4 regions of the Niveibacterium sp. COAC-50 genome follow, and region 1 is predicted to be linked to each of the others. Evidence: predicted binding sites of a transcription regulator. Region 1 holds the regulator's gene; each other region holds the start of a gene.
The links. Region 1 encodes sigma-54, which starts transcription at its own class of promoters, with help from an activator protein. Its sites were predicted from a motif close to TGGCACGCTTNCTGCTNA; they were not measured.
Positions count from the first base shown of each region.

Region 2: a site for sigma-54 is predicted at 3,491-3,508, ahead of rsxA (electron transport complex subunit RsxA). Genes of this name have one in related genera too.
Region 3: a site for sigma-54 is predicted at 5,187-5,204, ahead of nirB (nitrite reductase large subunit NirB). Genes of this name have one in related genera too.
Region 4: a site for sigma-54 is predicted at 1,490-1,507, ahead of HH302_RS21360 (ammonium transporter). Genes of this name have one in related genera too.

Region 1 covers NZ_JABCJM010000002.1:553,496-561,035, forward strand. Annotated here, with positions in the region: gene HH302_RS10030 (LON peptidase substrate-binding domain-containing protein) at 8-613, opposite strand; gene recA (recombinase RecA) at 749-1,771, shown strand; gene recX (recombination regulator RecX) at 1,792-2,241, shown strand; gene lptB (LPS export ABC transporter ATP-binding protein) at 2,228-2,950, shown strand; gene HH302_RS10050 (RNA polymerase factor sigma-54) at 2,967-4,442, shown strand; gene hpf (ribosome hibernation-promoting factor, HPF/YfiA family) at 4,454-4,777, shown strand; gene ptsN (PTS IIA-like nitrogen regulatory protein PtsN) at 4,895-5,362, shown strand; gene hprK (HPr(Ser) kinase/phosphatase) at 5,349-6,293, shown strand; gene HH302_RS10070 (PsiF family protein) at 6,365-6,829, shown strand; gene cutA (divalent-cation tolerance protein CutA) at 6,942-7,289, shown strand; gene HH302_RS10080 (protein-disulfide reductase DsbD) at 7,301-7,540, shown strand, end outside.
Region 2 covers NZ_JABCJM010000003.1:222,902-230,441, reverse strand. Annotated here, with positions in the region: gene HH302_RS14165 (alpha/beta hydrolase family protein) at 1-121, shown strand, start outside; gene nifA (nif-specific transcriptional activator NifA) at 132-1,652, opposite strand; gene nifL (nitrogen fixation negative regulator NifL) at 1,657-3,240, opposite strand; gene rsxA (electron transport complex subunit RsxA) at 3,534-4,115, shown strand; gene HH302_RS14145 (RnfABCDGE type electron transport complex subunit B) at 4,127-4,654, shown strand; gene rsxC (electron transport complex subunit RsxC) at 4,666-6,159, shown strand; gene HH302_RS14135 (RnfABCDGE type electron transport complex subunit D) at 6,156-7,241, shown strand; gene rsxG (electron transport complex subunit RsxG) at 7,243-7,540, shown strand, end outside.
Region 3 covers NZ_JABCJM010000001.1:288,919-296,458, reverse strand. Annotated here, with positions in the region: gene HH302_RS01295 (nitrate reductase) at 1-2,484, shown strand, start outside; gene ybiB (DNA-binding protein YbiB) at 2,615-3,589, shown strand; gene HH302_RS01285 (disulfide bond formation protein B) at 3,735-4,247, shown strand; gene HH302_RS01280 (hypothetical protein) at 4,328-5,071, shown strand; gene nirB (nitrite reductase large subunit NirB) at 5,414-7,540, shown strand, end outside.
Region 4 covers NZ_JABCJM010000009.1:99,692-107,231, forward strand. Annotated here, with positions in the region: gene HH302_RS21360 (ammonium transporter) at 194-1,396, opposite strand; gene HH302_RS21365 (murein transglycosylase A) at 1,577-2,800, opposite strand; gene HH302_RS21370 (hypothetical protein) at 2,881-3,018, shown strand; gene HH302_RS21375 (ATP-binding protein) at 3,005-3,907, shown strand; gene HH302_RS21380 (YeeE/YedE family protein) at 3,900-4,370, shown strand; gene HH302_RS21385 (DUF6691 family protein) at 4,367-4,789, shown strand; gene HH302_RS21390 (Nudix family hydrolase) at 4,773-5,720, shown strand; gene HH302_RS21395 (SDR family oxidoreductase) at 5,717-6,532, shown strand; gene yacG (DNA gyrase inhibitor YacG) at 6,545-6,748, opposite strand; gene gndA (NADP-dependent phosphogluconate dehydrogenase) at 6,745-7,540, opposite strand, start outside.

The DNA of each region.
Region 1 (7,540 bases):
GACGCCGTCAGGCGTCCTGCTTGAGCAGACCGCGTTGAACGAGGAACTGCTGGATGATCGTCAAGCGCATCAGTGGGTCGTCCAACTCAAGCAACTTTTGTTTGGCCTTGACCGGAATCGGCAGGATTTCGGTATAGCGGTACCCCACCCATGCCGCGTCGTCGAAACGATGCGGCGCCGGAATCGCCTTTTCACCCGCGTCGGCAACCACCGCCTGCAACAAGGGCAGGGTATCGGCCAGCGTTTCGGGCGGCGCTTGCACTTCCGGCTCCGGCACCCACTCGACTACAGCCCTGAGCAAACCATCGGGCTGGGCGACGGCCTGAGCGATGCGAAACCGGCGCTCGCCGGTCACCACGATCTGCAGGATGCCGGGCTGATCCATGTCCCACTCGACGATGCGCGCGCTCGTGCCGACCTGGGCGGGCGTTGCCGGCGCGCCGGTTTCCTCGCCCTCTTCGATCAGGCAGACGCCGAAACTGCTGCCGTCCCGAATGCACGCCTTGACCATGTCCATGTAGCGCACCTCGAATACCTTGAGCGGCAATCGCGCTTCGGGAACAAGTACGGTGTGCAGGGGAAACAGAGGCAGTTCGGCGGGCAGTTCGGGCATCGGATTGGTCTCGCGGGCCCGCGAAACGCGCGCCGGGTGAAGTGGCGGAAGTGTGCCATGTTTTCCTGCACGCGCCCGACCGAGACGCACGCAATCTCTGTGCCATAATCGTTTCCAACGAATCGAGGAAACCCCATGGACGACAACAAGGCGAAAGCACTTCAGGCCGCGCTGGCCCAGATCGAAAAACAGTTCGGCAAGGGCTCCATCATGCGGATGGGCGATGGCGAAGTGGAATCGGACATCCAGGCGGTGTCGACCGGCTCCCTCGGGCTGGACATCGCGCTGGGCATTGGCGGCCTGCCGCGTGGCCGCGTGATCGAGATCTACGGCCCGGAATCGTCAGGCAAGACGACCCTCACGCTGCAGGCGATTGCCGAGATGCAGAAGATGGGTGGCGTGGCCGCCTTCATCGACGCCGAGCACGCGCTCGACGTGTCCTACGCGCAGAAGCTGGGCGTCAACGTCGGCGACCTGCTGATCTCGCAGCCGGATACCGGCGAGCAGGCGCTTGAGATCGCCGACATGCTGGTGCGTTCTGGCAGCGTCGATATCGTCGTGATCGACTCGGTCGCCGCGCTGACGCCGAAGGCCGAAATCGAGGGCGAGATGGGCGATCAACTGCCCGGCCTGCAGGCCCGCCTGATGTCGCAGGCGCTGCGCAAGCTGACCGGCAACATCAAGCGCACCAACACCATGGTCATCTTCATCAACCAGATCCGCATGAAGATCGGCGTGATGTTCGGCAACCCCGAAACCACCACGGGCGGCAATGCGCTGAAGTTCTACGCCTCGGTGCGTCTGGACATCCGCCGCACCGGCACGATCAAGAAGGGCGACGAAGTCATCGGCTCGGAGACCAAGGTCAAGGTCGTGAAGAACAAAGTGGCGCCGCCGTTCAAGGAAGCGCACTTCGACATCCTTTACGGCGAGGGCATCTCGCGCGAAGGCGAAATCATCGACATGGGCGTCGAACAGCGCTTTGTCGACAAGTCCGGCGCGTGGTACGCATACAACGGCGAGAAGATCGGCCAGGGCAAGGACAACGCGCGCGAATTCCTGCGCTCGCACCCGGAAACCGCACGCGAAATCGAGAACAAGATCCGCGTACAACTGGGCCTACCTGAACTGCCGGCTGGGGAAGCCGCCGCGGCCTGAACCGACGAGGCACATTGGCGATGAGCGGCGACGAGCTGAAGGCCCGCGCGCTCCGAACGCTGGCGCAGCGCGAACACAGCCGGGCCGAGTTGGCGCGCAAGCTGGCCGCGCACGGTGAGCCGGACGCGGTCGAAGCGGTACTCGACCGGATGAGCGAACTGGGCCTGCTGTCCGACAGCCGCTTTGCCGAAAGTTACGTGCGCAGCCGTGCCGGCCGGCTCGGCCAGCGACGCATCCAGCATGAACTCGCACAGCGCGGCGTGGATCCGGAAACGATCTCCGAAGCGCTGGCGAGTGAGTTGGGCGAGACAGAACTGGAGCGCGCCCGTGCAGTGTGGGCGCGCAAGTTCGGCAGTACGCCGGGCGATGCAAAGGAATGGGCGCGCCAGGCGCGCTTTCTGACCGCCCGCGGATTTTCCGCGGAGGTCGTAAGAAAAGTGTTGAAAGAGCCGTTCGATGAGTCTGCTTAAGGTAGGCGGTCTATCCAAGCGCTACAAGGCACGCACTGTCGTGCGCGATGTCGGCTTCGAAGTCGGCAGCGGTGAGGTGGTCGGCCTGCTCGGCCCCAACGGCGCCGGCAAGACGACCTGTTTCTACATGATCGTTGGCTTGGTGCGTGCCGACGGCGGCACGATCACCCTCGACGACAAGGAAATCACCCACCTGCCGATCCACAAGCGGGCGCATCTGGGCTTGTCCTACCTGCCGCAGGAAAACTCGGTATTCCGCAAGCTCACGGTGGCCGAGAACATCCTCGCAGTGCTCGAACTGCAGAAGCTGCCGAAGGACAAACTCACCGCGCGGCTCGATGAGCTGCTGGGCGAGTTGGGCATCACGCACTTGCGCGATGCAACCGCGATGTCCCTCTCGGGCGGCGAGCGGCGGCGGGTTGAAATTGCCCGCGCGCTGGCCACCAACCCGCAGGTGATCCTGCTCGACGAACCCTTCGCCGGCGTCGACCCGATCGCGGTGATCGATATCCAGAAGATCATCCGCTTCCTGAAGGATCGCAACATCGGCGTGCTGATCACCGATCACAACGTGCGCGAGACGCTGGGCATCTGCGACCGCGCTTACATCATCACCGAAGGGGTGGTGCTCGCCAGCGGCCGCCCCGACGAAATCGTCCAGAACGACAAGGTTCGCGAGGTTTACCTCGGCGAGCATTTCCGACTCTGATCGCGCAACCCCCACGATGAAGCCCTCGCTCCAGCTCCGCATCTCCCAGCAGCTCGCGCTGACCCCGCAGCTGCAACAGTCGATCAAGCTGCTGCAGCTATCGACACTGGAGCTCAACAGCGAAATCGAGCGCATGCTGCTCGAGAACCCCTTGCTCGAACGCGAAGACGCCGAGTCGGACCCGGAAGCCTGGGGGCAATCCGCCACCGCGCCGAGCGGCGACGAACGCACCGACACCGCCAACGATGCGGCGGCCGAAGCGGCCGAGACCTCGCCCGAACCAAGCGAGCCGAGCTTCGACGATGCCGGCAGCTATGACGACGGCCCCACCGAGTGGTCCGGCGAAGGCGGCGGCAGCGGCAGCGGCAATCGCGACGATGACGACGAGACGGATTTCCAGGAATTCCGTGCTGCGCAGACGAGCCTGCGCGACCACCTGGATGAACAAGTTGCCCTAATGCCGCTGTCGGACCGCGATCGCGCGCTGCTGCGCTTCATGATCGAAGCGCTCGACGACGATGGCTATCTGACCCAGCCGCTCGACGAACTGCTGGAGCTGTTGCCGTCCGAGTTTGAAGTTGACGTCGACGAGCTGCAGATCGCCCTCGCGCACCTGCAGAACCTCGATCCGCCGGGCATCGGCGCACGCTCGCCAGGCGAATGCCTGAAGCTGCAATTGCGCCTGCTGCCTGAGAGCGCTGCGCGTGAAGCCGCGATCATCATCGTCGAGCAGCATCTGGAGCTGCTGGCCGCGCGGGATTTCGTGCGACTCAAGCGGCATCTGGGTTGCAGCGACGAAACCCTGCGCGAGGCGCACCAGCTCGTTTGCAGCCTCGATCCGCGCCCCGGTGCGCGGTTTGCCGCAATCGAGACGCGATATGTGATCCCGGATGTGATCGTGCGCAAGGTGCGCGGCCACTGGAGTGCGACACTGAACCCGGACGCGATGCCCAAGCTGCGGATCAACCAGCTCTACGCCGGAATCCTGCAGCAGAACCGCGGCTCGGCCGGATCACTGGCCGGGCAGTTGCAGGAGGCACGCTGGATGATCAAGAACGTGCAGCAACGGTTTGACACGATCCTGCGGGTATCCCAGGCAATCGTTGACCGCCAGCGGCAGTTCTTCGATTATGGGGACGTGGCAATGCGTCCGCTGACACTGCGCGAAATCGCAGAGCAGCTTGATCTGCATGAGTCGACGATCTCTCGGGTGACCACGCAGAAGTACATGGCCACGCCAAGAGGTATCCTTGAACTGAAGTATTTTTTCGGCAGCCACGTCGCCACGGATTCTGGCGGCGCGTGTTCAGCTACGGCGATTCGTGCGCTGATTCGCCAGCTGGTCGCGGCAGAGGATCGCAAAAAACCGCTATCCGATGCGCGGATTGCCGAGCTTCTCGGCCAGCAGGGGATTGTCGTTGCGCGGCGTACCATCGCAAAGTACCGCGAGTCGCTCAACATCCCGCCGGTCAGCCAGCGCAAGATGATCTGAGAGGATAAATCATGAACCTGAACATCACCGGACACCATCTCGAAGTTACCGCCGCGCTCCGCGACTACGTAACATCGAAACTGGATCGCGTGATTCGCCACTTCGATCACGTCACGAGCGTTAACGTGATCCTGTCGGTGGAAAAGCTGAAGCAAAAGGCGGAAGTGACGGTACATGTACGCGGCAAGGACATTTTCGTCGAGAGCATTGACGAAGATTTGTATGCCGCAATCGACGCCATGACGGACAAACTGGACAGGCAGGTTCTCAAGCACAAGGAAAAGTCCTACGATCACGGCCACGAGGCGCACAAGCGCCAATCTGCAGAATCGTAATCACGGTCGCTCTAGTGAATCCCGGCGCGTAAGCTTGCGGAAAGCCCCCGCGCCGAACATGAGCTGACCCCGGATCTGCGCGCCTTCGGGCGCGCAGTGCATTTCTGAACCCCAAGCATGAATCTCATCGCCCCGCTGCTGCCGCCGTCCAATGTGCTCGTCGATCTTGAGGCGAGCAGCAAGAAGCGCGTCTTCGAACAGGCTGGCCTGCTCTTCGAAAACCATCAGGGACTCGCGCGCAGCGCCGTCTACGACGCACTTTTCACGCGTGAAAAGCTCGGCTCCACCGGCCTTGGACAAGGCATTGCGATTCCGCACGGCCGTATCAAGGGCCTGCGCGACGCCGTCGGTGCCTTCATCCGCCTTGCGCAGCCCGTGCCATTCGAGGCCCCGGACGGCAAGCCGGTGAATCTGATGTTCGTGCTGCTGGTGCCGGAAAGCGCCACCGAGCACCACCTGCGACTGCTATCGGAGCTCGCACAGATGTTCTCCGACCGCAGCTTCCGCGATGCACTGGCGCAGGCCAGTGATGCGTCCGAGGCCCACACCCTGTTCGTGAACTGGAACCCGAATGCGGCGAACTAGCGTCGCCCGGATCTACGAGGACAACCGCGACCGGCTCGGCCTGAGCCATCTCGCCGGCCCGCTCGATGTCGAGGTTCAGGTTCCAAATGAGAAAGTGTGGCCAGCCGAGCTGGTAGGCCACCTCAACATCATCCACCCGAACCGCATTCAGGTGATGGGCGAGGCGGAGCTGGGCTGGATTCGTCGCCAGGCACGCGACAAGGTACAGCATCAGCTGGAGAGCATCTTGCTGGCGCACCCGCCAGCGATGATCGTGGCGGACGGATGTGAAGTGCCGCCGCTGATCCAGAGTGCGTTCGAAAGCGCACGCGTCGCAATGTTCACAACCTCGGCCGAGACGGCCCGCGTGATCGATTCGCTGCGCACCTATCTTGCGCGCAACCTTGCCGAGAAGACCTCGCTGCACGGCGTGTTCATGGATGTGCTCGGGCTCGGCGTGCTGATCACCGGCGATTCCGGTGCCGGCAAATCCGAGCTTGCGCTCGAACTGATCTCGCGCGGTCACGGTCTCGTCGCGGACGACGTGGTCGAAGTCTCGCGCATCGCGCCCGGTGTGCTGGAAGGGCGCTGCCCGCCAATGTTGAAGGACTTCCTGGAAGTCCGTGGTCTCGGCATCCTGAACATCCGCACGATCTTCGGCGAAACCGCATGCCGCCGGAAGATGAAGCTCAAGCTGGTGGTACATCTGCATCGCCAGATCCGCGGCGAAAGCGCGCAGATGCCACGCCTGCCGCTGGAAGACGATATGCAGGATATCGTCGGTGTACCAACCCGCCGCGTCACCCTGCCGGTTGCCGCCGGCCGCAACCTTGCGGTGTTGCTGGAAGCGGCGGTGCGAAATACCATTCTTCAGTTACGTGGCATAGACTCGATGCAGGAATTCGTTGATCGCCAACGCTCTGCGCTGGATCTCGACGAAGAAGACCTGTAGCCCGAACGCCCGCATCTCCTTCCGCCACATCGGTGGCGGCTCTACCCCAATCTCTCCTCCGGAGGCCTAGCATGAATAAGCTTGTGATCTTGGCTGCAGCTCTGGCCGCGCAGTTCGCCCTGCTCCCCGCCCACGCCGCCGACGAGGCGAAAAAGCCGACTGCGCAGCAGGAAAAGATGAAGGTCTGCAACGAGAAGGCGACCGGCATGAAGGGCGATGAGCGCAAGAAGTTCATGAGCGACTGTCTGAGCGCCAAGCCCGCCGCCGCCGAAGCGGATGCCAAGGCACCCAGCGCCCAGCAGGACAAGATGAAGGTTTGCAATGAAAAGGCGACGGGCATGAAGGGCGATGAACGCAAGAAGTTCATGAGCGACTGCCTCAGCGCCAAACCCGCTGCCGCGCCCGCCGCCGATGCGAAAGCGGACGCCAAGTCCAGCACCTCGCAGCAAGACAAGATGAAAGTCTGCAACGAAAAGGCAACCGGCAAGACGGGTGACGACCGCAAGAAGTTCATGAGCGAATGCCTTAAGGGTTGAACCCTCGCCGCTGCGACCAAACCCCGCCCTTAGGCGGGGTTTTTGTTTGGAGCCAAGGTGCGGCTGGCCGCTGCCGCTAGAATTCAGAGGCGGAGTCCTCAGGGGTAAGGCCATGACAGAGCCTGTGCTGATCGTGATGTGCAACTTTCCTGACGCGGCGACGGCAGAACGCATCGCGCAGCGTCTTGTGGAACGTCGGCTCGCCGCCTGCGTCAACATCCTTGCGCCGATTCGTTCGATCTATCGCTGGCAAGGCGCCGTCGAACAGGCGGAGGAAGTGCCGGCCCTGATCAAGACCGCCGCATCCCGCTACGCGGCGCTCGAAGCGACGTTGCTGGCCGAGCACCCCTATGAGGTGCCAGAGATTCTCGCAGTTGAAGCAAATCGCGGCGCCGCGGCCTACCTGCAATGGGTGGTCGCGATGACCGAACCTGACGAACAATTGCCCGACGGGCTCTAGAAACACGACCGATGAAGTTCCTGATCTCGCTGTTGCTTTGCTGCCTCACAACAAGCGCCCTTGCGGCGCCGGAATTGCTGGAACCCGAGAAGGCGTTCGGCGTCACGGCCGAAGCCAAGGACTCGAAGACGATTTCGCTGCATTTTGCGATCGAGAAGGGTTACTACCTCTACAAGCATCGGTTCGCATTCGAGCCCAAGGACGCTACCTTGACGCTCGCACCCGCCAGCTACCCTGCCGGCGAGCGAAAG
Region 2 (7,540 bases), on a different contig from region 1:
GGCGGCGCGCGGCATCGCGCACGAGTTCGTACTGATCGATGCAACGCACGCGATGCCCACAAGCTTTCCGGCCCGCTTCCTGGTGCCGCACTTCTCGAAGGCATTTTCGGCGCGCGAATGACCGGCGGTGCTCAGAACTGCTTCACCTCGATCCCCAATGTTTGCACGCGGTAAGCGATCTGGCGCGGTGTCATGTTGAGCAGGCGCGCTGCCTTGGCCTGCACCCAGCCGGCTTGCTCCAGCGCGGCGATCACGCGATCGCGTTCATCCAGCGTCGGGTCGTCCAGGTCGATCCGGTTGGCGGCGGCCACGGCGGCCATCTCGCGCTGGCGGTCGATACGGATCAGGTCGGCATCGATGTGGCCGCTTTCCGACATGACCGCGGCGCGCTCTAGGCAGTTCTCCAGCTCACGGACGTTTCCGGGCCAGTTGTATTGCATCAGGCGCGTGATGGCCGCTTCGCTTAGGTCGAGCGGCCGGCCCTGTGCAGTCGCGACACGCCCGATCAGATGGCGGGCGATCTCGGGCACGTCTTCGAGCCGCTCGCGCAGCGGCGGCACGGTAATCGGCATCACGTTGAGCCGGAAGTAAAGGTCTTCGCGGAACTTGCCATCGTCCACCGCGTCTTCCAGATCGCGGTGCGTCGCCGCGATGACACGCACGTCGACCTTCATCGTGCGGCCACCGCCAACGCGCTCCAGCTCGCCCTCCTGCAGCACGCGCAGCAGCTTGGCCTGGAAGGCGGGCGAGATCTCGCCGATTTCATCGAGGAAGATCGTGCCGCCGTCGGCCATTTCAAAGCGTCCCTTGCGTGCCGCCACGGCACCGGTGAAGGCGCCTTTCTCGTGGCCGAAGAGTTCCGATTCGAGCAGGTTTTCCGGCAGCGATGCGCAGTTCAGTCGCACATAGGGGCCGCGGCCGCGGGGCGAGTTGTAGTGGATGGCGTTCGCGATCAGCTCCTTACCGGTGCCGGTTTCGCCGCGGATCAACACGGTGGTGTTCCACTTCGACACCATGCGGATCTGCTCGAAGATGCGGCGCATCGCTGCCGAGTGGCCGACCATGTTGTCGAAGCCGTGCTGGCCGCGCACCGCACGCCGCAAGGTGTCACGCTCTTCGGCGATCGTTTCCTTCTCATGCGCCACGTCGAGCGAGAGCTTCACGCTCTGGCCGATCAGGTTGGCGACCATCTCGACGAAGCGTGCGCGTACCGCGAGCTGCCCATCGTCAAGGCGGTTCGGCTGCACCGCGAGCGCGCCGTGCAAGGTGCCACCAACGTGGATCGGTGCCGCGATGAAGGGCAGGCGACGTTCGTAGATGCCAAGCCGGTTGAGGAAGCGCGGATTGCTCGCGATGGAGGGCAGGGCGACTGTCTTGCCTTCTTCGAGGATCAGCCCGAGCACGCCCTCGCCAGCCTGGTAGCGGACCGGCTCGAAGTCCTCTGCTTCGACACCTTGCAAGGCGTTGACAACCAGTTCTCCGCTATCGGAATCCAGCACGCTGATCATGCCGCGCGTCAGGCCGGCGGATTCTTCGAGGACCCGCAGCACCTCCTGCGGTGCCTGCTTGACGTCGAGGGTGCGCGAGAGGATTACGCTGACGCGGTAGAGGGTTTCGAGTTGAATTCGGTGGAGTGCGCCTTCGGTGTCCATGGCCTTACCCGATCTCGCGACTGTTGAGCGGCGTCATCGATGCCGACGCGTGGCGGAGCAGGGGCAACACCAGCAGCGCGGTGCAGCCACCGCCTGCCGCATTACCCAACTCGATGCTGCCCCCGTGATCCACCGCCACCTGCTGAGCGGCGGCCAGCCCTGTGCCGAGGTGATTGCCCTGCTGCTTCTTTGTGCTGAAGAAGGGCTCGAAGGCCTTCAGGCGCAGTTCGTCCGGAAGGCCAGGGCCGCTGTCCTCGACGCGCACTTCCAGGCTGCTGTGCAGCGTACGGGTGCTGATGTTGAGCTCGCGCTGCCGCCAACCCTTGATGTTCATCGCCTCGATCGCGTTGTCGACCAGCGCCTTGAGCAGCGCCCTCAGACGCGTCGGCGAGCCCTGGATGGCCGGCAGCACAAGCTGAGGCTGCCAGCTCACGGATACGCCGGCAGTGAGCAGCCGAACGGCAGAGAGATCCAGCACATCGCGCACCACTTCATTGAGGTTGACCGCTGTGCTGGCCTCTTGCGCGCGCGCCGGAATCGCGCTGCGCAGGGTCTCAAGCGCGGTCTGGCCCGCCTTGAGCGCATCTGCCAGTGCCGCCTGGGCCGGGTCGCAGCCGCGTCGGCCCATCATGTTGACGACCGAGCCGAGAATGTTGAGCGGCCCCTCCATCTGGTACACCGCGGCGGACAGACTCTCACGCAGCGCTTGCTGGCGGCTTTCCTCGGCCATCACAGCCTGCAAGGCAGCGATGCGCGCCTTCTCCTGCTCCTGCACTTGCCGGCTCACATCGGTGGCCACCAGAAGCAAGAAGGCTTCTCCCTTGCTGGCATAGAAGTCGTCCGCCTCATCGCTATCCGCCGCGACCCACACGGCGGAGCACGAGAACCAGCGCGGTGAGCGCCAGTGCGGGCGGTCGAGCCGCACCTGGCGGTCGAGGAAGGCGTGGCTGCCGGGTTTGAAGGGGCCGAAACCGCTGCCCAGTTCGTTGCGGATCGCGTCCAGCAGCACCTTGGCCGGCTCGGCCATGCCGAGGTCGGACATCAGCGCCTTGTAGGCGAGGTTGTCGAGCACGACGCGGTCACCAATATCCAGCAGGGCGAGCACCAGCGGGGCGCCGTCGACGACCGACTCGATCAGCGCTTTCTGGTTGCGCACTGCGCATTCGAGCTTGTGCAGCGCGGTGATGTCGCGTTGCAGGCCCAGGTAATGGGTGATCTGGCCCGCCTCGTCCAGCACCGGCGTGACGGTGAGATCGGCCAGGTAAGGGGCGCCGTCCTTGCGGCGGTTCACCAGACGCCCGGTCCATGTTTCCTTGGCGGTGATACGGCGCCACATCGACTTGTACACGTCGGGAGGCGTCGTGTGGTTCGACAGGATCGACTGATGCTGCCCGACGGCATCGCCCACGCTGTAGCCACTGACGCGTGTGAACGCCGGGTTCACATATTCGATGCGTGCGCGCGGGTCGGTGATCGAGATCGCGATGTCGGCCTGTTCGACTGCGGCACGGAATAGCGCGGCAGGAATCTTCCGGGCAACCGCCGGTGCGGCCTTCTTCGTGGCGGCGGTCTTCTTCTGCTCTGGCATGGTGGGCCTCGTTTGAACGCTCGCCTACCGCAATGCAGCAACCGTGCCGAAAATCCGCGCCCCGCCACCGCGCTTGAGCGACGTCAAATGCTGGTGTCGTTGTGAGGATTCGTCACAACGCAACGTCGGTTTGTTGCATCCCTGACACGTGAATTTGCGAACGACGTTGGCGCGGCACCAGCCCCGAACGCGCCACACACAAGGGCCGGCGGGGCATTGGCGCACTGCCCCGGTGCGCCGTGCATCGACTTGGCACGCTCCATGCGAAAGCGGGGCAGGAGGCTTCGACCCGCATGAGTGAATACCTGATTCTTCTGGTCGGCACCGCCCTGGTGAACAACGTGGTGATGACCAAGTTCCTTGGCCTGTGCCCATTCATGGGGGTGTCGAAGAGCATGGACAGTGCCTTCGGCATGGGGCTTGCGACAACCTTCGTCATTACGGTTGCCGTGGCGGCGAGCTGGGTGCTGGATCACTTCATCCTGCTTCCGCTCGGGCTGCAATTTCTCCGCATCCTGACATTCATTGTCGTGATTGCCGCGACCGTTCAGTTCATCGAGGCGGTCATAAAGAAGACGATGCCGGCGCTGTACCAGTCGCTGGGCATCTTCCTGCCACTCATTACGACCAACTGCGCCGTGCTCGGCCTCGCGCTGCTTACCGTTCAGGACGGTGGCAGCTTCGTCAAGAGCGTGGTCTACGGCTTCGGATCGGCGCTGGGCTTCACGCTCGCGATGCTGATGTTCGCCGGCCTGCGTGAGCGGCTGGCGCTCGCCCGTGTGCCCAAGCTGCTCGACGGGCCGCCGGTCAGCTTCGTGCTGGCCAGCTTGCTGGCCCTCGCGTTCATGGGGTTTGCCGGTCTCAACTTCAACTGACGGAGGTGACGATGCTTGCGCCGATATTCATTCTCTCGACCCTTGGGTTGGTGCTGGGCGTGTTGCTCGGCGTCGCTTCGCGCTTCTTCGCCGTTGAAGGCAACGAAGTCGCCAGCGAGCTTGCCGCGATGATGCCGGGTACCAACTGTGGCCAGTGCGGGCTCGCTGGATGCACTGCTGCCGCTGAGGCGCTCGTGGCCGGGTCCGCGCCTGCCAACGTGTGTCCGGGTGGTGGGGCTTCGCTGGCCCAGGCAATCGCCGAGAAACTGGGTATTACGTTCGACGCAGGCGCAGCGGGCGATTACAGCCCGAAGATCGCCGATGTGCAGGAAGACATCTGCATCGGCTGCGCGCGCTGCATGAAGAACTGCCCCACGGATGCCATCGTCGGCGCCAGCAAGCAGATTCATGGGGTGTTGCACCAGGCATGTACCGGTTGCGGTGTATGCGTGTCGGACTGCCCGACGGGTGCGATCAGCCTGCGCCCGTTGCCGCAGAGCTTGCAGGAATGGAACTGGGCAGCGCCGAGCTTCGCCTGAGGATGACGTGAATGGGCCTACTTGAAAAACTCAACGGTGGGCGTTGGGGGGTGCATCCGCACGACGACCACAAACGCCCGGCCGCCGACGTGCCGCTGCGTGTGATGCCCTTGCCGGCAAAGCTGTGTGTGCCGCTGTTACAGCATGTCGGGGCGCCTGCCAAGCCAGTGGTGGTTGTCGGTGACATCGTGCTTCGTGGCCAGATGATAGCTGCAGCGCAGGGCAGTGTTTCCGCACCCGTGCATGCACCGTCGTCAGGCGTCGTGAGCGCGATCGGGCCAGTGACCGCACCGCATCCCTCGGGGCTTCCGTTCGACGCGATCACGATCACGCTCGATGGCGAGGACCGCGCGTTTGCCACCGCAGGCGTCGAAGACCCGCTCGCGCTTGATCCGGCGGAAGTCACGCGACGCATCGCCGATGCCGGCATCGTCGGACTCGGTGGTGCGACCTTTCCGTCGGCACCCAAGGCGCAGCTCGGCCGCAAGCTTGAGGTCAACACGCTGGTGATCAATGGCGGCGAGTGCGAGCCCTACCTGTCGAGTGACGACAGCGTGATGCGGCATCGGGCCGACGAGGTGATCGACGGGGTGCGAATCCTGATGCATGCAGTCGGTGCAAGCACCGCGCTGGTCGGCATCGAAGACAACAAGCCGGAAGCGATTGCTGCGATGCGCGAAGCGGCGCGGCCGTACGCCGCGATCCGCATCTGCCCGGTGCCGGCGCGCTACCCGATGGGGTCCGATCGCCAGCTCGTGGAAGTGCTTACCGGCAAACAGGTCCCGGCCGGGGCGCGCACTGCGAGCATTGGCGTGCTGGTGAACAACGTCAGCACTTGTGCGGCGATACATCGCGCGCTGCGCCATGGCGAGTCGCTCTATCGCCGCATCGTCACCGTCAATGGCGGGGCGGTCGCCGCGCCAGGCAACGTTTTGGCGCCGGTCGGCGTGCTCGTCGAGGACCTGCTGGCATTCGTCGGCCTCAAGGAAACGCCAGCCCGCCTCGTGATGGGCGGACCGATGATGGGGCTTGCGCTGCCGCATGCCCAGGTGCCCACGGTAAAGGCCTGCGGCGGCGTGCTCGCGCTCACTGCAGCAGAAATCGCGCGGCCCGCACCTTCCGCCTGCATTCGTTGCGGCTCGTGCGTCAAGGCCTGCCCGATGGGTCTGCAGCCACTGGAAATTGCTGCACGCGTGCGCGCTGCAGATTACGACGGTGCCGCCAGTCTGCAACTTGACGATTGTCTGGCCTGTGGTTGTTGCGCGTACGTCTGCCCATCCAATCTGCCGCTGGTGCAATCGTTCCAGCACGCCAAAGGCGTGATCTGGAGCCGGGCGCAGCAGAAGAAGCGCAACGCGCTCACCCGCGAGTTGGCAGACGCGCGCCGCGAACGTCTTGAGCGCGACGCGCGGGAACGCGCCGAAGCCGCGGCCAAGCGCAAAGCCGCGCGGGCCGCTCAGCAGGCGGCCGCAGCGGCGTCCGGTGCACAGGAGATGCCCTCATGAACATGCTCGCTTCTTCCGCCTTGCCGTCGGTGGCGGCTTCACCGCACGCGGGGCAACTTGGCAGCGTCACGCACGTCATGCTCAAGGTGATGCTGGCACTCGCACCGGCAACCGCCTGCGGCTTCTGGTACTTCGGCTGGCCGGCCTTCAACCTGTGGTTGATCACCGTAATCGCAGCGCTGGCGGGCGAGGCGCTGTGCCTGCGGTTGATGGCCAAGCCCGTCGTGGCAACGCTGACCGATGGTTCTGCGCTGCTCACGGGTTGGCTGCTCGCCGTTTCGCTGCCGCCTTGGGCGCCCTGGTGGCTGGGTCTTGTTGGCGGAGTGTTTGCCACGGTGATCGGCAAGCAGGTCTTCGGCGGTATTGGCTGCAACCTGTTCAACCCGGCGATGGTGGCGCGGGTGGCGTTACTGGTGTCCTTCCCGGTCGTGATGACGGGTTGGGTGGCGCCGATCGGGCTCACCGGCGCGCATGCCCCCGGCTGGATCGAATCGCTGCAGCTCACCTTCGGTGGCAGCGTGCCGGATGCCTACACCAGCGCATCGCTGTTGGGCCAGGCCAAGACCGAGCTTTCACGTGGCGTGTCTCTGCTGCAGACCTTCGCCAACGGCCTTCCGCTTTCGTGGTCTGGATTGCGGCCCGGCAGCCTCGGTGAAACGGCCGTGTTGCTGATCGCTGCAGGCGGCGTTGCGATGATGTTGATGGGCCTGATCACCTGGCACATCCCGCTGAGCATGTTGCTGGCGATTGCGCTGCCGGCTGCGATCGGCCATGCGGTGAACCCGGCACGCTATCTTGACGCGGGGGCACACGTACTCTCCGGTGGCGCGATGCTCGGCGCGTTCTTCATCGCAACCGATTACGTCACCTCGCCGTCGTCACGTGGCGGGCAGTTGGTGTTCGGTGCTGGCTGCGGGCTGCTGACCTGGCTGATCCGGACCTACGGCGGCTACCCGGAAGGTGTCGCGTTCGCAGTGTTGTTGATGAACGCGCTGACGCCCGTGATCGACCGGGTAATCAAACCGCGGGTGTATGGCCGCAACTGGCGCGGGCAACCCATCGCGCCGCGCAAGGAGCGCTGACATGGATCTGGCCTTGTGGCGGGAACGCATCACTTACCAGGGCGCTTTGCTGGCGCTCAGCACCTTTCTCACCAGCACGGCGCTCGTGGTGGCCAACCGGGCTACTACGCCGGCGATCGAGCAGGCTGCAAGAGAGGATCTGAAACAGTCGCTGACGCAAGTGCTGCCGACCGGCGTGGCCGACAACGATCTGCTTGCCGATGCAATCGTCGTGGTCGACAGCGGCGGTCGACAAGTAAACGTATATCGCGGTCGCAAGGCCGGCCAGTTCAGCGCAGCAGTATTCGAGTACAGCGCGC
Region 3 (7,540 bases), on a different contig from region 1:
GACCATGCGGCCGAACGCTTTGCCGCAATCGTCCGCGAACACGGCCCAGACGCCGTCGCCTTCTACATTTCGGGCCAGCTGCTGACCGAGGACTACTACGTCTTCAACAAGCTGGCCAAGGGCCTGATCGGCACCAACAACGTCGATACCAACTCGCGCCTGTGCATGAGCAGCGCGGTGGCAGGCTACAAGCAGACGCTCGGCGCCGACGCGCCGCCGGCCAGCTACGAAGACATCGACCACACCGACTGCCTCTTCATCAGTGGCAGCAACACCGCATTCGCGCATCCGATCGTGTTCCGCCGCATCGAAGACGCGCGCAAGGCCAACCCGGCGATGAAGCTGATCGTGGTCGATCCACGCCGCACCGACACCGCCGAGGCGGCCGACCTGCACCTGGCGATCCTGCCCGGCACCGACATCGCGCTCTACAACGCGATGCTGCATGTGATGCTGTGGGAAGGTTGGGTGGACGAGGCCTACATCGCCGCGCACACAGAGGGCTTCGATGCGCTGCGCAAGGTGGTCCGTGCCTACACGCCGCAGATGGCGGCGGGCATCTGCGGCGTACCGGCGGCGGACATCGAGCGCGCCGCGCAATGGTTCGCCACCTCGAAAGCGACCCTGTCGATGTACTGCCAGGGCCTCAACCAGTCTTCGCACGGCACCCACAACAATGCCGCGCTGATCAACCTCCACCTCGCCTCTGGGCACTTGGGCCGGCCTGGCGCTGGCCCCTTTTCATTGACTGGCCAGCCCAACGCAATGGGCGGGCGGGAGGTGGGCGGCCTTGCCAACCTGCTCTCCGCACACCGCGATCTGGCCAACCCGCAGCACCGCGCAGAAGTCGCCGCCCTGTGGGGCGTGCCGGACGTGCCCGCCGCCCCCGGCAAGAGCGCCGTCGAACTGTTTCGCGCGCTGGAATCGGGTGAAATCAAGGCCGTCTGGATCGCCTGCACGAACCCCGCGCAGTCGATGCCGGACGCGGCGCAGATTGCCCGCGCGCTGGCCAAGGCCGAGTTCGTCGTGGTGCAGGAAGCCTATGCGACGACCGAAACCGCCGCTTACGCCGACCTGCTGCTGCCCGCCACCACCTGGGGCGAGAAGACCGGCACCGTAACCAACTCCGAGCGGCGCATCTCGCGCGTACGCCCTGCCGTCGCGGCGCCGGGCGAAGCCCGCCATGACTGGGCAATCGCTGTCGACTTCGCGCGCCGCCTCGGCCACTCACTCGGCAACCCGCTCACCGACGCCCTGTTTCCCTATGCGGACGAAGAGGCGATCTGGAACGAACATCGCGAGACCACACGCGGCCGCGACCTGGACATCACCGGCCTGTCGTACGCGACGCTTGAAACCGAGGGTCCGCAACAATGGCCCTTCCCGAGCGGCGCCCGCAGCGGCAAGACGCGGCTCTACGAAGACGGCGTGTTCCCCACCGATTCCGGCCGCGCGAAGTTTGTCGCCGCCGAACACCTGCCCGTCGCCGAACCGGTGTCGGCCAAATACCCGATCGCGCTGACCACCGGCCGGCTACGCGATCAGTGGCACGGCATGAGCCGCACCGGCACGCTGGCGCGCCTGTTCGCCCATGAGGCAGAACCGCTGCTGCATCTGAACCAGGCCGATCTGGAACGCCGCGGGCTCGCCGAGGGTGATCTGGTTCGCGTGTCCAGCCGGCGCGGCGCGGTGATCGTGAAGGTCGCCGCGAGCGATTCGGTGCGGCCGGGCCAAGCCTTCCTGCCGATGCATTGGGGCGCAAACACGATGGGCGGCCACGGCGTGAACGTGCTCACGGTGGCAGCCTTCGATCCTTACTCGAAGCAGCCGGAGCTCAAGCACGCGGCGGTGCAGGTCGAGAAATACGCCGAAGGGCGCGAGGTCGTGGCGCTGCGTCGTGTCGAGGCGGACGCCGATGCCGAGCATGGTGCGATGGCGGTGATGGCGCGCATGCGCGACGCCCTGCAGCGCGAGATGCCGGAAGCCAGCTACGCGAGCCTCACGCTCGCGGGCCGCGACGCGCCGGTGGTAGTGCTGAAAGCCCGTGTGCCGGAGACCCGAGACGCGGCGATGGCCGCACTGGATGCCGCCACCACGCTGGACGATCCGCTCGCGCTGATCTACCGCGACACGCGCCGCGACATCACCAAACGCGCGCGCATCGATGGCGATACGCTCAGTGCCGTGCGCCTGGTCGGCGAAGCGAAAGCCGCCGGCTGGCTGCAGGACATGATGGCCCAGGGCACGCCGGCCGGCGAAGCGCGCAAGTGGCTGCTCGCGCCGCTGACGCAACCGCCCGCCGGGCAGCAGCAGCGCGGCAAGGTGGTGTGCAACTGTTTCGACGTAGCCGAGCGCGACATCGTTGCGGCCTTCAAGGCCGGCGAATCGCTCGAAGCCTTGCAGACGCGCACACGCTGCGGCACCAACTGCGGCTCGTGCGTACCCGAACTCAAGCGGCTGGCCTCGATGGGGCAGCCCGAATGAAATGCCGCGGCGTCGCACGGTTACCCCGGACGACGCCGTTCCCCGGTGCGGCTGCCGGCGATCCCGGCAGTCCGCATCGACAACAACAAGAACGCTCGCCAAGCACTCTCTACCCCTGGAGGTTCGCGTGATGGATGTTGCCAACGCGCTCACGAAAATCGGGCGCGGTCCAACGCTGTGCGAAGACCTCGCACGCGACGAAGCCTACGCCCTGTTCAAACGCATGCTGTCCGGCACCGTGTCGCCGGTGCGGCTCGGCGCCCTGTTGATGGCGCTGCGCTGGAAGGGCGAAACGATCGACGAACTGCTCGGTTTCGCCGAAGCACTCGGCGAACACACGATTTCGATGCAGGCGCCGCATGGCTCGCGCCGCGTCGCGATCATCCCGACCTACGCCAGCCGCCACAGCCAGCCCAACCTGATGCCCGCGCTCGCCTTGCGACTCGCGCAAACCGGCGTGCCGGTGCTGGTTCATGGCTCGCTCGGCGAGGGGCGCCTGCCGCCCAGCTTCGATGTGCTGCGCAGGCTCGGGCGGCCGCATGCCACCACGCTCGCCGAAGCGGCCGAATCGCTTGCGCTGCACAACCTCGCGGTCGTGCCGACCCGCCTGCTCGCGCCGGAACTCGACGCGCTGCTGTTGCTGCGGGACGAGCTGGGCGCCCGCCACGTCGGCCACCTGGTCGCCAAGCTGATCGATCCGATGCCGGACCACAGCCTGCGCCTGATCTGCGCCAGCCAGCCTGAAGCGATCTCGTCGCTGCACGACCTGCTGCTCGATATGGGCGCCGAGGCGATGCTGATGCACGCGCCGGACGGAGAGTCCTGCGCCAGCGCCGAGCGCCGCCCCCGCATCGCCTGGCTGCGGCACGGTGAAGCCAACGTGCTTTACGACGAGGAGCCGACAGGCTGGGCACCGCTGCCGCTGCGCTGCGACCCGAACGATCCGGACGCAGTTGCGCAGTTGATCCGGGAGATCATGGAAGGCCGGCGCGCAACGCCGACGCCGCTCTCGAACCAGCTGGCGGCCTGCCTGTATGCCACCGGCCATGCACGCGACCTGATGCACGCGCGCGCCATGGTCGCCGTAGGCATCGGCCTGACCTGAGCCGGTCACCCGGCGACCCCGTCGCCAGGCCCGACACGCCCCGACAACGGCGCGGATTTGCCGAATATGACAAATCCGCGCCGTTGCGCAAGGCGTCGTACAATCCACGGTTTGCTTCGGCCAAACCGTACAAACCACCCCCGCCATGATCACCCGCTTCTCGCAACGCCAGCGCTTTTCCGCTATCGCGCTCCTCTGCTTCGGCCTGCTCGGCACCGGTCTGGTGCTGCAAACGCTCAAACACGTGGCGCCCTGCCCGATGTGCATCATGCAGCGCTACGCCTTTGTCGTAGTCGGGCTGTTCGCGCTCATCGCCGCGCTGCATAACCCACGTGGCCGTGGCGGGCAGCTGTATGCCGGCTTGATTGGGCTCGCCGCTGCGACCGGCTTCGGCATCGCCGCGCGGCAGAGCTGGCTGCAATGGTTTCCGCCCAAGTATGTGGAGTGCGGGCCGGATCTCGAGTTCATGATGAACAGCTTCCCGCTCGGGCAGGCACTGCCGATGATCTTCCAGGGCAGCGGCGACTGCGCCAAGGTGGACTGGACCTTCCTCGGTTTGTCGATCGCGAACTGGGCAGGCCTGTGGTTTGCCGCCATCTTCGTGATGGCGCTGACGGTGCTGCTGCAGCGCCGCGAACGCAGCCGCTTCGCAAACTGACGCGAACGCAGCACACGCGCTAACCCGAATTCCGATGCAGCTCCGTTCAAGTGGGTGTCACCACCCACCGGAGCTGCATCATGACCATCCCACGCCTCACCCCCACCCTGTTGCTGTGGGCCCTTCTCGGGTGCCACAGCGCCACTGCTTCGCTGGTCGAACTTGAAGTCATCGACCGCGAGCGGGCCACACCGATCCAGACCCACACTCACCGCGGCGTGCGCTACGTTGCCGGCACGCCCGGCCAGCGCTATGCGCTACGCCTGATCAATCAGAGCGGCAACCGGGTGCTGGTCGTGCTGTCGGTCGATGGCGTCAACGCGATCAGCGGCGAGACCGCCGCAGTCGCCCAGACCGGCTATGTGCTGGAACCCTGGGCAAGCGCAGAGATTGTCGGCTGGCGCAAGAACATGGCCGAGACGGCGGCGTTCTATTTCTCGGCCCTGCCGGAATCGTACGCAGCCCGCACCGGCCGCCCGGACAACGTGGGTGTGATCGGTGCGGCCGTGTTCCGCGAGCGCGTCGCGCCACCGCCGCTGGCGATGCCCTCCGCAACCGCCCGCAGCGCCGAATCCGCCGCCCCAGCGGCGAGCGACATGGGCGCGCAAAAGGCCGAAAGCCTCGGCACCGGACACGGTGAGCGTGAATACGCACCGAGCAGCTACACCGAGTTCGTACGCGCGCGCAGCACACCCGACGAGATCGTGCAGATCCGCTACGACAGCTACGCCAACCTGCTTGCCGCCGGCGTGATCCGGCGCGCGTATGTCACGCCAACGACGCCGCAGGCCTTCCCCGGATTTGTCGCAGATCCCCCGCGCTGATCGCCGCAACCGCGCTGCACCACAATCGACCACGGCGCACCGCAAGTGCGCCGTGGCGGCCCGCTGACATTCCGTTGGCTGGACGGAAAGCCCGATCCGGCGGGCGCCGTGCGTCAGGCACGCGCATTGCTAGGGAAGTACCGACCGGATCATCCGCCGCATGCCGGGCGCCACCGAAGGCCGCCGCTGCAGTTTCGCGATGATCCACCGCAGGGCCACGATGGCCTTCCGGGTGGCAAGCGCGGCCAACGACGGCCGCCGCACGGATCAGCGTAGATCCCCACGAACGCAAACACTTTCTGCATGGCCGCTGGCCGTGCGCGTTTCGTCGAGGGATGCAACATGCGCAAACTCAAACTGGTGATGGTGGGCAACGGCATGGCCGGCTGCCGCACGCTCGAAGAGCTGATCAAGCTCGCACCGGACATGTACGACATCACCGTGTTCGGGGCCGAGCCGCACCCGAACTACAACCGCATCCTGCTCTCGCCGGTGCTCGCCGGCGAGATGACCGTGCAGGACATCATCCTCAACGACTGGGACTGGTACCGCGACAACGGCATCACCCTGCACACCGGCAAGACCGTCGTCACCATCGATCGCATCAACCGCAAGGTGATCGCGGACGACGGCACCGAAGCCGAGTACGACCGCCTGCTCCTCGCAACCGGCTCGACGCCTTTCATCCTGCCGGTGCCGGGCAAGGATCTGCCGGGCGTGATCGCGTATCGCGACATCAAGGACACCGACGAGATGATCGACGCCGCGGCGAAACACAAGCACGCGGTGGTGATCGGCGCCGGCCTGCTCGGCCTGGAGGCGGCCAACGGCCTCGCGCTACGCGGCATGGACGTGACCGTGGTGCACATCGGCGAATGGATCATGGAACGCCAGATGGACCCGACCTCGGCGCGCATGCTGCAGAAGGCGCTGGAGGCGAAGAACATGCAGTTCCGCCTTGCCGCCAGCACGGCCGAGCTGATCGCCGGGGAGTCGGGCCGCGTCGCGGCGGTGAAGTTCAAGGATGGCGAGACGATCCCGGCCGATCTGGTCGTGATGGCCGCCGGCATCCGCCCGAATACCGCACTGGCCGAGAAGGCGGGCCTGCACTGCAACCGCGGCATCGTCGTCAACGACACGCTGCAGACCTACGACCCACGCATCTACGCGGTGGGCGAATGCGCGAACCACCGCGGCACCGCCTACGGCCTCGTCGCGCCGCTGTTCGAGCAGGCCAAGGTCTGCGCGAACCACCTCGCGATGTTCGGCATCGGCCGCTACCAGGGCTCGGTGACCTCCACCAAGCTGAAGGTCACCGGCATCGACCTGTTCTCGGCTGGCGATTTCATGGGCGGCGAAGGCACCGAGGACATCGTGCTGCACGACCCCGGCATGGGCATCTACAAGAAGGTGGTGATCAAGGAGAACAGGATTGTCGGCGCGGTGATGTACGGCGACACCGCCGACGGCGCCTGGTACTTCCAGCTGATGAAGGATGCGCAGGATGTGCATGACATCCGCGACCACCTGCTGTTCGGCAAATCGCATCTGGGTGACGTGGGCCACAAGGGCGCCAACAGCGCCGCCAGCCTGCCGGACACGGCGGAGGTGTGTGGCTGCAACGGCGTGTGCAAGGGCACCATCGTCAAGGCGATCAAGACGCAGGGCCTCTTCACGCTGGACGAAGTGCGCAAGCACACCAAGGCATCAAGCTCCTGTGGCTCCTGCACCGGTCTGGTCGAGCAGATCCTGGCCTCCACCGTGGGTGGCGCCTACACGCCGGCCGACTCGAACAACAAGGCGGTCTGCGGCTGTACCGATCTGTCCCACGGCGAAGTGCGCAAGGCGATCCGCGACAACAAGCTGCTGACGATTCCGCAGGCGATGCACTTCATGGAGTGGAAGACGCCGAACGGCTGCGCAAGCTGCCGTCCGGCACTCAACTACTACCTGATCTCGACCTGGCCGCACGAAGCGCAGGACGACCCGCAGAGCCGCTTCATCAACGAACGCGCTCACGCCAACATCCAGAAGGACGGCACCTACTCGGTCGTGCCACGGATGTTGGGCGGCATCACCACGCCGGACGAACTGCGCGCCATCGCCGACGCCGCCGACAAGTACAAGGTGCCCACGGTGAAGGTCACCGGCGGCCAGCGTATCGACCTGCTCGGCGTGAAGAAGGAAGACCTGCCGCTGATGTGGGCGGACTTCGCCAAGGCCGGCATGGTCTCCGGCCACGCCTACGGCAAGTCGATCCGCACGGTGAAGACCTGTGTCGGCGCCGAGCACTGCCGCTTTGGCACGCAGCTCTCGATGAGCATGGGCGTGAAGCTGGAGAAGATGCTGTTCGGCATGTGGAGCCCGCACAAGGTGAAGCTCGCTGTCTCCGGCTGTCCGCGCAACTGCGCCGAAGCCGGCATCAAGGACGTCGGCGTGATCGGTGTGGATTCCGGCTACGAGCTCTAC
Region 4 (7,540 bases), on a different contig from region 1:
CTCGTGCAGCGGTCGGCGTCACTCTGGCCGCCCCCGCGGAACAGCCTCGAACCTTCCACGATCGCTTCCGAAATACACACAAGCGCCTACAAATTGAAAAGCCCGGCACATGCCGGGCTCTTCATTGGTGGAACTACTATATTCGGACGGGTGTTGTTCTCGTCCGACAGACCTAGTTTTCTTCCGATCACCACTACCAAAGGGTTTCGCGTTCCGCGGTCGCCGAGATCTTGTGGATCGACAAGTCAGCGCCGTTGAATTCCTCCTCGGCATCGAGGCGAATTCCAACGACCAGCTTGAGCAAGCCATACACCGCCGCCCCGCCCACCAGCGCGACAACGATGCCGCCCAGCGTGCCGAACACTTGAACCGGCAGGCTGACACCGCCCAGGCCACCAAACGCCTTGCTGCCGAAGATGCCAGCCGCAACACCGCCCCAAGCGCCGCAGAGGCCATGCAGCGGCCACACGCCCAGCACATCGTCGATCTTCCAGTGGTTTTGCGTCAGCGTGAACATCCACACAAACAGCCCGCCCGCAATTGCACCCACGAACAGGGCACCGATCGGATGCATCAGGTCAGACCCCGCACAGACCGCCACCAGACCGGCAAGCGGACCGTTGTGAACGAAGCCCGGGTCGTTGCGGCCGGCAGCCAATGCTGCAAGCGTGCCGCCAACCATCGCCATCAGCGAGTTCACCGCGACCAGACCGGAGATCTTGTCCATCGTCTGCGCGCTCATGACGTTGAAGCCGAACCAGCCGACCACCAGAATCCAGGCGCCGAGGGCGAGGAACGGAATATTCGAAGGCGGGTGCGCGGCAACAGCGCCATCCTTGTTGTAGCGACCGCGGCGAGCGCCGAGCATCAGCACTGCCGCCAGGCCAATCCAGCCACCCACCGCGTGCACCACCACACTGCCGGCGAAGTCATGGAACTGCACGCCAAAGCCCGCTTCGAACCATTTCTGCACGCCGAAGTTGCCGTTCCACATGATCCCTTCGAAGAACGGATAAACGAAGCTGACGATCAGGAACGTCGCGCCCAGCTGAGGTAGGAAGCGCGCACGTTCAGCGATGCCGCCCGACACGATCGCCGGAATCGCCGCAGCGAAAGTCAGCAGGAAGAAGAACTTCACCAGGTCGTAACCGCCGCGCTGGACGAACGTCTCCGCGCCAGTGAAGAAGTGAATGCCGTAGGCGACGCCGTAGCCAATGAAGAAATACGCGATCGTGGATACGGCGAAGTCGGTGAGGATCTTGACCAGGGCGTTGACCTGGTTCTTCTTACGCACCGTGCCGAGTTCCAGAAACGCGAAGCCGGCGTGCATCGCCAGCACCATGATGGCGCCCAGCAGAACGAATAGAACGTCGCTGGATGTCTTGAGTTGCTCCATGAGGGGCTCCATAACGAGATGGCGCACCAACAAGCAACAACCGCACCAATTTGGCGTTTACTATAAAATCAATAACTTACGCCATTTCGGCTGACTGCAGCATGCATGCAACGCATTGGCGCGGTGCATGAGCGATGAAATTGCACCGTCGTCGTGCATTGCATCGCTCCTGCGCACGAGTCAGGTGCCTGGCTTCGCCCCAGGAGGGGTCTGCCCCTTCGGCCATAGCACCCACATTTGGCCACGGCTGCGCATCTTGCCGGCCTGCGCGCCGGCCTCAGCGCCAAACCCCCAGTAGAAATCCGCGCGCACGCCGCCTTTGATCGCACCCCCGGTGTCCTGCGCCACCACGAGCCGTTGCATCGGTTTGTCAGTGCCCGGCGCAGTCGTTGCAAGAAACACCGGCGCGCCAAGCGGCACGCTGCGCGTATCCACCGCAATCGATCGCCCCGCCGTCAGCGGCACACCTTGCGAGCCGTTCGGGCCATCGCCGTTCGCCGGCTGTTCGCGGAAGAATACGAAACTCGGGTTCGCATTGAGCATTTCAGTGAGCCGACCGGGGTTAGTACGCGCCCAGTTGCGGATGCCCTCCATACCCGCCTGCTCGAGCTTCAACTCCCCCTTGTCGATCAACCAGCGGCCGATCGACTGATACGGATGGCCATTCTGGTCGGCATAGGCAATGCGAACACGGCTGCCATCCGCCAGCTGCACCTGGCCGGAGCCCTGCACCTGCAGGAAGAAGAAATCGATCGGGTCGGCAGCCCACAGCAGAACCTTGTCGCCCAACTTGTCCGGGCGGGCCTCGATTTGCGCTCGCGAGTAGTAGGGCACCACCTTGCGGCCCTCCAGCCGACCGCGCAGCCGCATGTTCTTCAACTCTGGATAGATCTCGCCCATATCGATGATCAGCAAGTCGTCCGGCACCGCATAGACGGGCGTGTCGTACGACTTGGATCGGGTGCGGCTGCCGCGGATCAGCGGCTCGTAGTAGCCGGTGATCAAACCCTCGTTCGATCCATCCGGGTTCACCACCCGCCACGGCTGCCATTCGCGCTCGGCAAAGGCGCGCACCGCAGCGGCGCTGGGTTTCTCGCCCAACTCGCGGGCCGCCTGGCAACTGGCCTGCCACGCGGGCGCCTTCATGGCCCGGCATGAGGAAAGCATCGCAACCCAGGCTTGCGACACATCGTCGGCGCCCCAGCCCGGCAGGTCGCTCCAGCTTGCCGGCTGCAGCGGATCGGCCTTGGGCTTCTCGGGCGGCTTCTCCGGCACGGTCGGGCAAACCGGGCAGGCCGGGCATTCGGCGGCGGTGGGCGCCGTCTCCGGCACCGTTGCACACGCGGACAGCAGGGCAAGCAACACGGGAACAGCGGTATGCAAGGCGGGGCGGGTGCGAAGCATCGTTCGGCTAAACTTGTGAGTTCGTGGCGCGGGCCAGTATAACCGTCGCCCCCTTTCTCTCACGCGCGGGGCCATGTGGCATGTGGGTCATATTTCTTGAGGCGGGCGTCGCGCTCGCACTGCTGCTGATCATCGTGTGGGCCACCTGGCCGAAGAAGGACCCCGCGCGCATCGAAAACAAGAACCCCGGAGAGACGCACCGCGATGGCCAACCTTGAACACCTGATCGCGCGCGCCGAGGCGCTGATCGACCGGCTCGAATCGGTGCTGCCACCGAAGGCGCCACCGCCCGACTGGAGTGCGCCGGCGCATCGCTGGCGCAGCCGCAACGGACGCGGCTGGCTTGAGCCGGTGCATCACCCGCACCGCATACGGCTGGCCGATCTGCAGGACATCGAAGACCAGAAGGCGCGTTGTGACGCCAACACCCGCCAGTTCGTGCGTGGAGGCCGCGCCAACAATGTGCTGCTCACGGGTGCGCGTGGCACCGGCAAGAGCTCGCTGGTCAAGGCGATGCTGGCCGAGTACGCAGCGAGCGGCCTGCGCCTGATCGAAGTCGACAAGAGCGATCTGCTGCATCTGCCCGAAATCGTCGATCTCGTGGCGGGACGACGCGAGCGCTTCATCGTCTTCTGCGACGACCTGTCCTTCGAGGACTCCGAGCCCGGCTACAAGGCGCTGAAAAGCGTGCTGGATGGCAGCCTCTCCGCACCGCCGGACAACCTGCTGATCTACGCCACCAGCAATCGCCGCCACCTGATGCCGGAATACTTCGCCGAAAACCTGCAGACGCACAAGGTGGGCGACGAGCTGCATCCGGGCGAGGCGGTCGAGGAGAAGATCTCGCTGTCGGAACGCTTCGGTCTGTGGATCTCGTTCTACCCGTTCGGCCAGAACGAGTACCTGTCGGTGGTGTACCACTGGCTGCGCGCCTTCGGCGTGGCCGACGCACAGATCGCCAACGAGGCCACGCGGACCGAGGCGCTGCAGTGGGCGCTGATGCGTGGCTCGCGCAGCGGGCGGGTTGCCTGGCAGTTCGCACGCGATGTAGCAGGCCGCGCCACGCCCGGCACTTCTTCAACCCACCATGCAGCATCCGATGATTGAGACCCTGTTCCCGAATGGCCCCTGGCATTACCTCGCCGGCGGGCTGCTGATCGGTACTGCGATTGGCGCGCTCTATCTGCTCGCGGGCCTCGTCGGCGGGCTGTCGACCTTCTTCAGCGCCAGCCTCTCCTGGGTATCGCGCCTACCCGCGCTGCACCAGGCCAAGCTGCTGGAGAGCCGCAGCTGGCGCCTCACCTATGCGGCCGGCCTGGTCCTCGGCGGCGTGCTGTTCGCTGCGAGCCTCGGGCATTTCGGCGCCAGCACCCGCGTACCGCCCTGGCTCATGCTTGCCGGCGGCCTGTTGATCGGCTTTGGTGCGCGCCTCAGCGATGGCTGCACCGCTGGCCATGGCATCTGCGGACTCGCGTCGCTGCGCTGGCCCTCGCTCGTTGCCGTAGTCACCTTCCTCAGCACCGCAATCGTCGTCGCCCAACTGGCCGCGCACTTCGGGGTGCTGCCATGAGCCGGCTGGTCATCGCACTCCTCTGCGGGGTGGTCTTCGGATTTGGTCTCTCACTCGCGACCATGACGCAGCCTGAGGTGGTGCTCGCCTTCCTGCGCTTTCAGGATCTTGGTTTGCTGCTGGTGCTCGGCGGCGCGGTCATCGTCGCCCTGCTCGCCTATCAGATCGGCCCTCGCCTGCTGGCCCGCCCGCTCGCCGGCGCCTTCTTTGAAAAGCGGCAGACGCCATTCTCGCGCCGCACCGTGATCGGCGCTGCGATCTTCGGCGCTGGGTGGGGCCTCTGCGGCGTGTGTCCCGGCCCGGCGATTGCCGGGCTCGGGCTCGGCAACCTCGATCTGCTGTGGGCACTCGCAGGCATCTTCATCGGCGCCTGGCTGCAGGCGCGTTTCTTCGGGAGTAGCGATGCGCAAACGCGTTGAAGTGGCCGCCGCCGTGATCACGCGGCCTGATGGCAGTTTCCTGCTCGGTCAGCGCGCGCCGGACACCTTCTATGCCGGTTACTGGGAATTCCCGGGCGGCAAGGTCGAACCGGGCGAATCCGCCCAGGCCGCCTTGGTGCGTGAACTGGAAGAGGAACTTGGCATCACGGTCAAGCGCGCAAATCCGTGGATCACGCGCGAACACCTGTACGAGCACGCGCATGTGCGGCTGCATTTCTTCGAGGTTGCGGAGTGGTCCGGCACACCGAACGACCATGTGCACTCGGCGCTCGAATGGCAACGGGCCGATGCCCTCAGCGTGTCGCCGATGCTGCCGGCGAATGGACCGATCCTCAAATCGCTGCGCCTGCCGCGCACGATGGGCGTTACCCACGCCGCGGAGATCGGTATCGACGCCCAGCTCGCCGCGCTGGATGCCGCGCTCGCTGCCGGCTTGCGACTGGTGCAGATCCGCGACGTGACCCTCGCGCCGGAAGCGCGCGAACAGCTTGCGCGTGAGAGCGTGGCGCGCTGCCATGCACACGGCGCCCTCGCAGTGGTGAACGGCGACGCCGCCCTGGCTGCGGCAGTTGGCGCCGACGGGCTGCATCTGCGTGCGGCGCAGCTCGCCGAGCTTTCCGAGCGGCCGGCTTTCGACTGGGTCGGCGCCTCGTGCCACACGCGCGCCGACCTCGAAGCAGCCGCCCGCCTCGAACTCGACTACGCCCTGCTCGGCCCGGTGCTGCCTACGGCGACACACCCGGGCGCAAGCGGCATTGGTTGGGGCGCCTTCCACATGCTGACGCGCGATCTGCCGATGCCGGCGTTTGCAATCGGCGGTCTGATCGCGACCGATATGGATGCCGCGCGTGGCTATGGCGCCCACGGCATCGCGGCGATTCGCAGTGTCTGGCACCGCAGCGCCCCATGAAACCGCGCTACACCGACAAGGTGGTGGTGATCACCGGCGCCTCCGACGGCATCGGCGCGGAACTCGCGCGCCAGCTCGCGTCGCAGCGGCCCAAACTCGTGCTCGCTGCACGCAACGCCGACAAACTCGCTGCGGTCGGCAAGCAGTGCAGCGCGCTCGGCGCGCTGGTGCTGTGCGTGCCGACTGACGTGGGGATCGAAGCCGATTGCGCGGCGCTGGCACGCAAGGCCGTCGAGCGCTTCGGCGGCATCGACGTGCTGGTGGCGAACGCGGGCGTATCCGGCCACGCGATGATCAGCGAGGTCAGCGACTTCGGCTGGTACGAGGACATGATGCGCGTGAACCACTTCGGCACGCTGTGGTGCGTGCGCCATGCGCTGCCGCATATCCTCGCGCGACATGGCCAGGTCGTCGGCGTATCAAGCCTCGCCGGGCTCTTCGGCGTGCCGGGGCGCACCGCCTACTGCGCGAGCAAGTTCGCGATGACCGGTTTCCTCGAGGCCCTGCGGATCGAGGTGGCGGCGCAGGGCGTGGGTGTCACGATCGCCTACCCCGGCGTGGTGGCGACCGAGATCCGCTACCGAGGCTACGGCGCCGACGGCAAACCCGCCGGCAAGAGCGGGTTGGACGAGGGCCGCGCGATGCCGGTGGAGACCTGCGCCAACCTGATCCTGCGCGCGATGACACGGCGCAGCCGCGAATGCGTGATGACCGGCCAGGGCAAGTTCGGCCGCTGGCTCAGGCTGCTGCTGCCGGATCTGGTGGATGCGCTCGCCCGGCGCAAGCTCGCAAAAAGCAGCGCAGCCCGCTAAAGCTGCGACGCTTCAGTTGCGCGGGTCAGCGCCCGGCGGCAGATCGTCCGCCAGCGGTTCCCGCCCGGGTACGCGATAAGCCTCGTCCGCCCACGCGCCAAGGTCGATCAGCTTGCAGCGTTCCGAGCAGAACGGGCGCCAACGGCTCTCGGGCGCCCACACAACGGGCTGGCTGCAGGTGGGGCACTTGACGGTGCGCGGGTTCGGGTTGCTCATGCGTGTTGCCAATCAGAATGGAAGATGCCGGCGCGGTCCGTGCGCTCGTAAGTGTGGGCACCAAAGAAGTCGCGCTGCGCCTGAATCAGGTTGGCCGGCAGGCGCGCCGAACGGTAGCTGTCGAAATACGCCACCGCCGATGCGAAGGTCGGCACCGGCACACCGGCCCGCACCGCATGGCACACCACCTCGCGCAAGGCGGCCTGGTAGTCCGCTGCGATGCCGGCGAAGTATGGGTCCAGCAACAGGTTCGCCACCGCCGGATTCGCCTGGTAGGCATCGGTGATCCGCTGCAGGAAGCGGGCGCGGATGATGCAGCCGGCGCGGAAGATCTTCGCGATCTCGCCGTATTGCAGATCCCAGCCGTGCTCGTCCGAAGCGGCGCGCAACTGCGCGAAGCCCTGCGCGTAGGAGATGATCTTCGACAGGTACAGCGCGCGGCGAACCGCCTCGACGAAGGCCGCGCGATCGCCCTCGAACGGTGCCGCGGCAGGGCCAGCCAGCACCGCGCTCGCAGCCACCCGCTGATCCTTCAAGGCGGAAATGCAGCGCGCGAACACTGACTCGGTGATCAAGGGCAGGGCCACACCCAGATCCAGTGCGGACTGCGAGGTCCACTTGCCGGTGCCTTTCTGGCCTGCCTTGTCGAGGATCGCATCGACCAGATAGCCGCCGGTCTCGCCATCGCGCTTGCGGAAGACCTGGGCGGTGATCTCGATCAGGAAGCTGTCCAGCTCGCCCGTATTCCAGTCGGCAAACGTGTCAGCCAATTCCTCGTTCGACAGCCCTGCG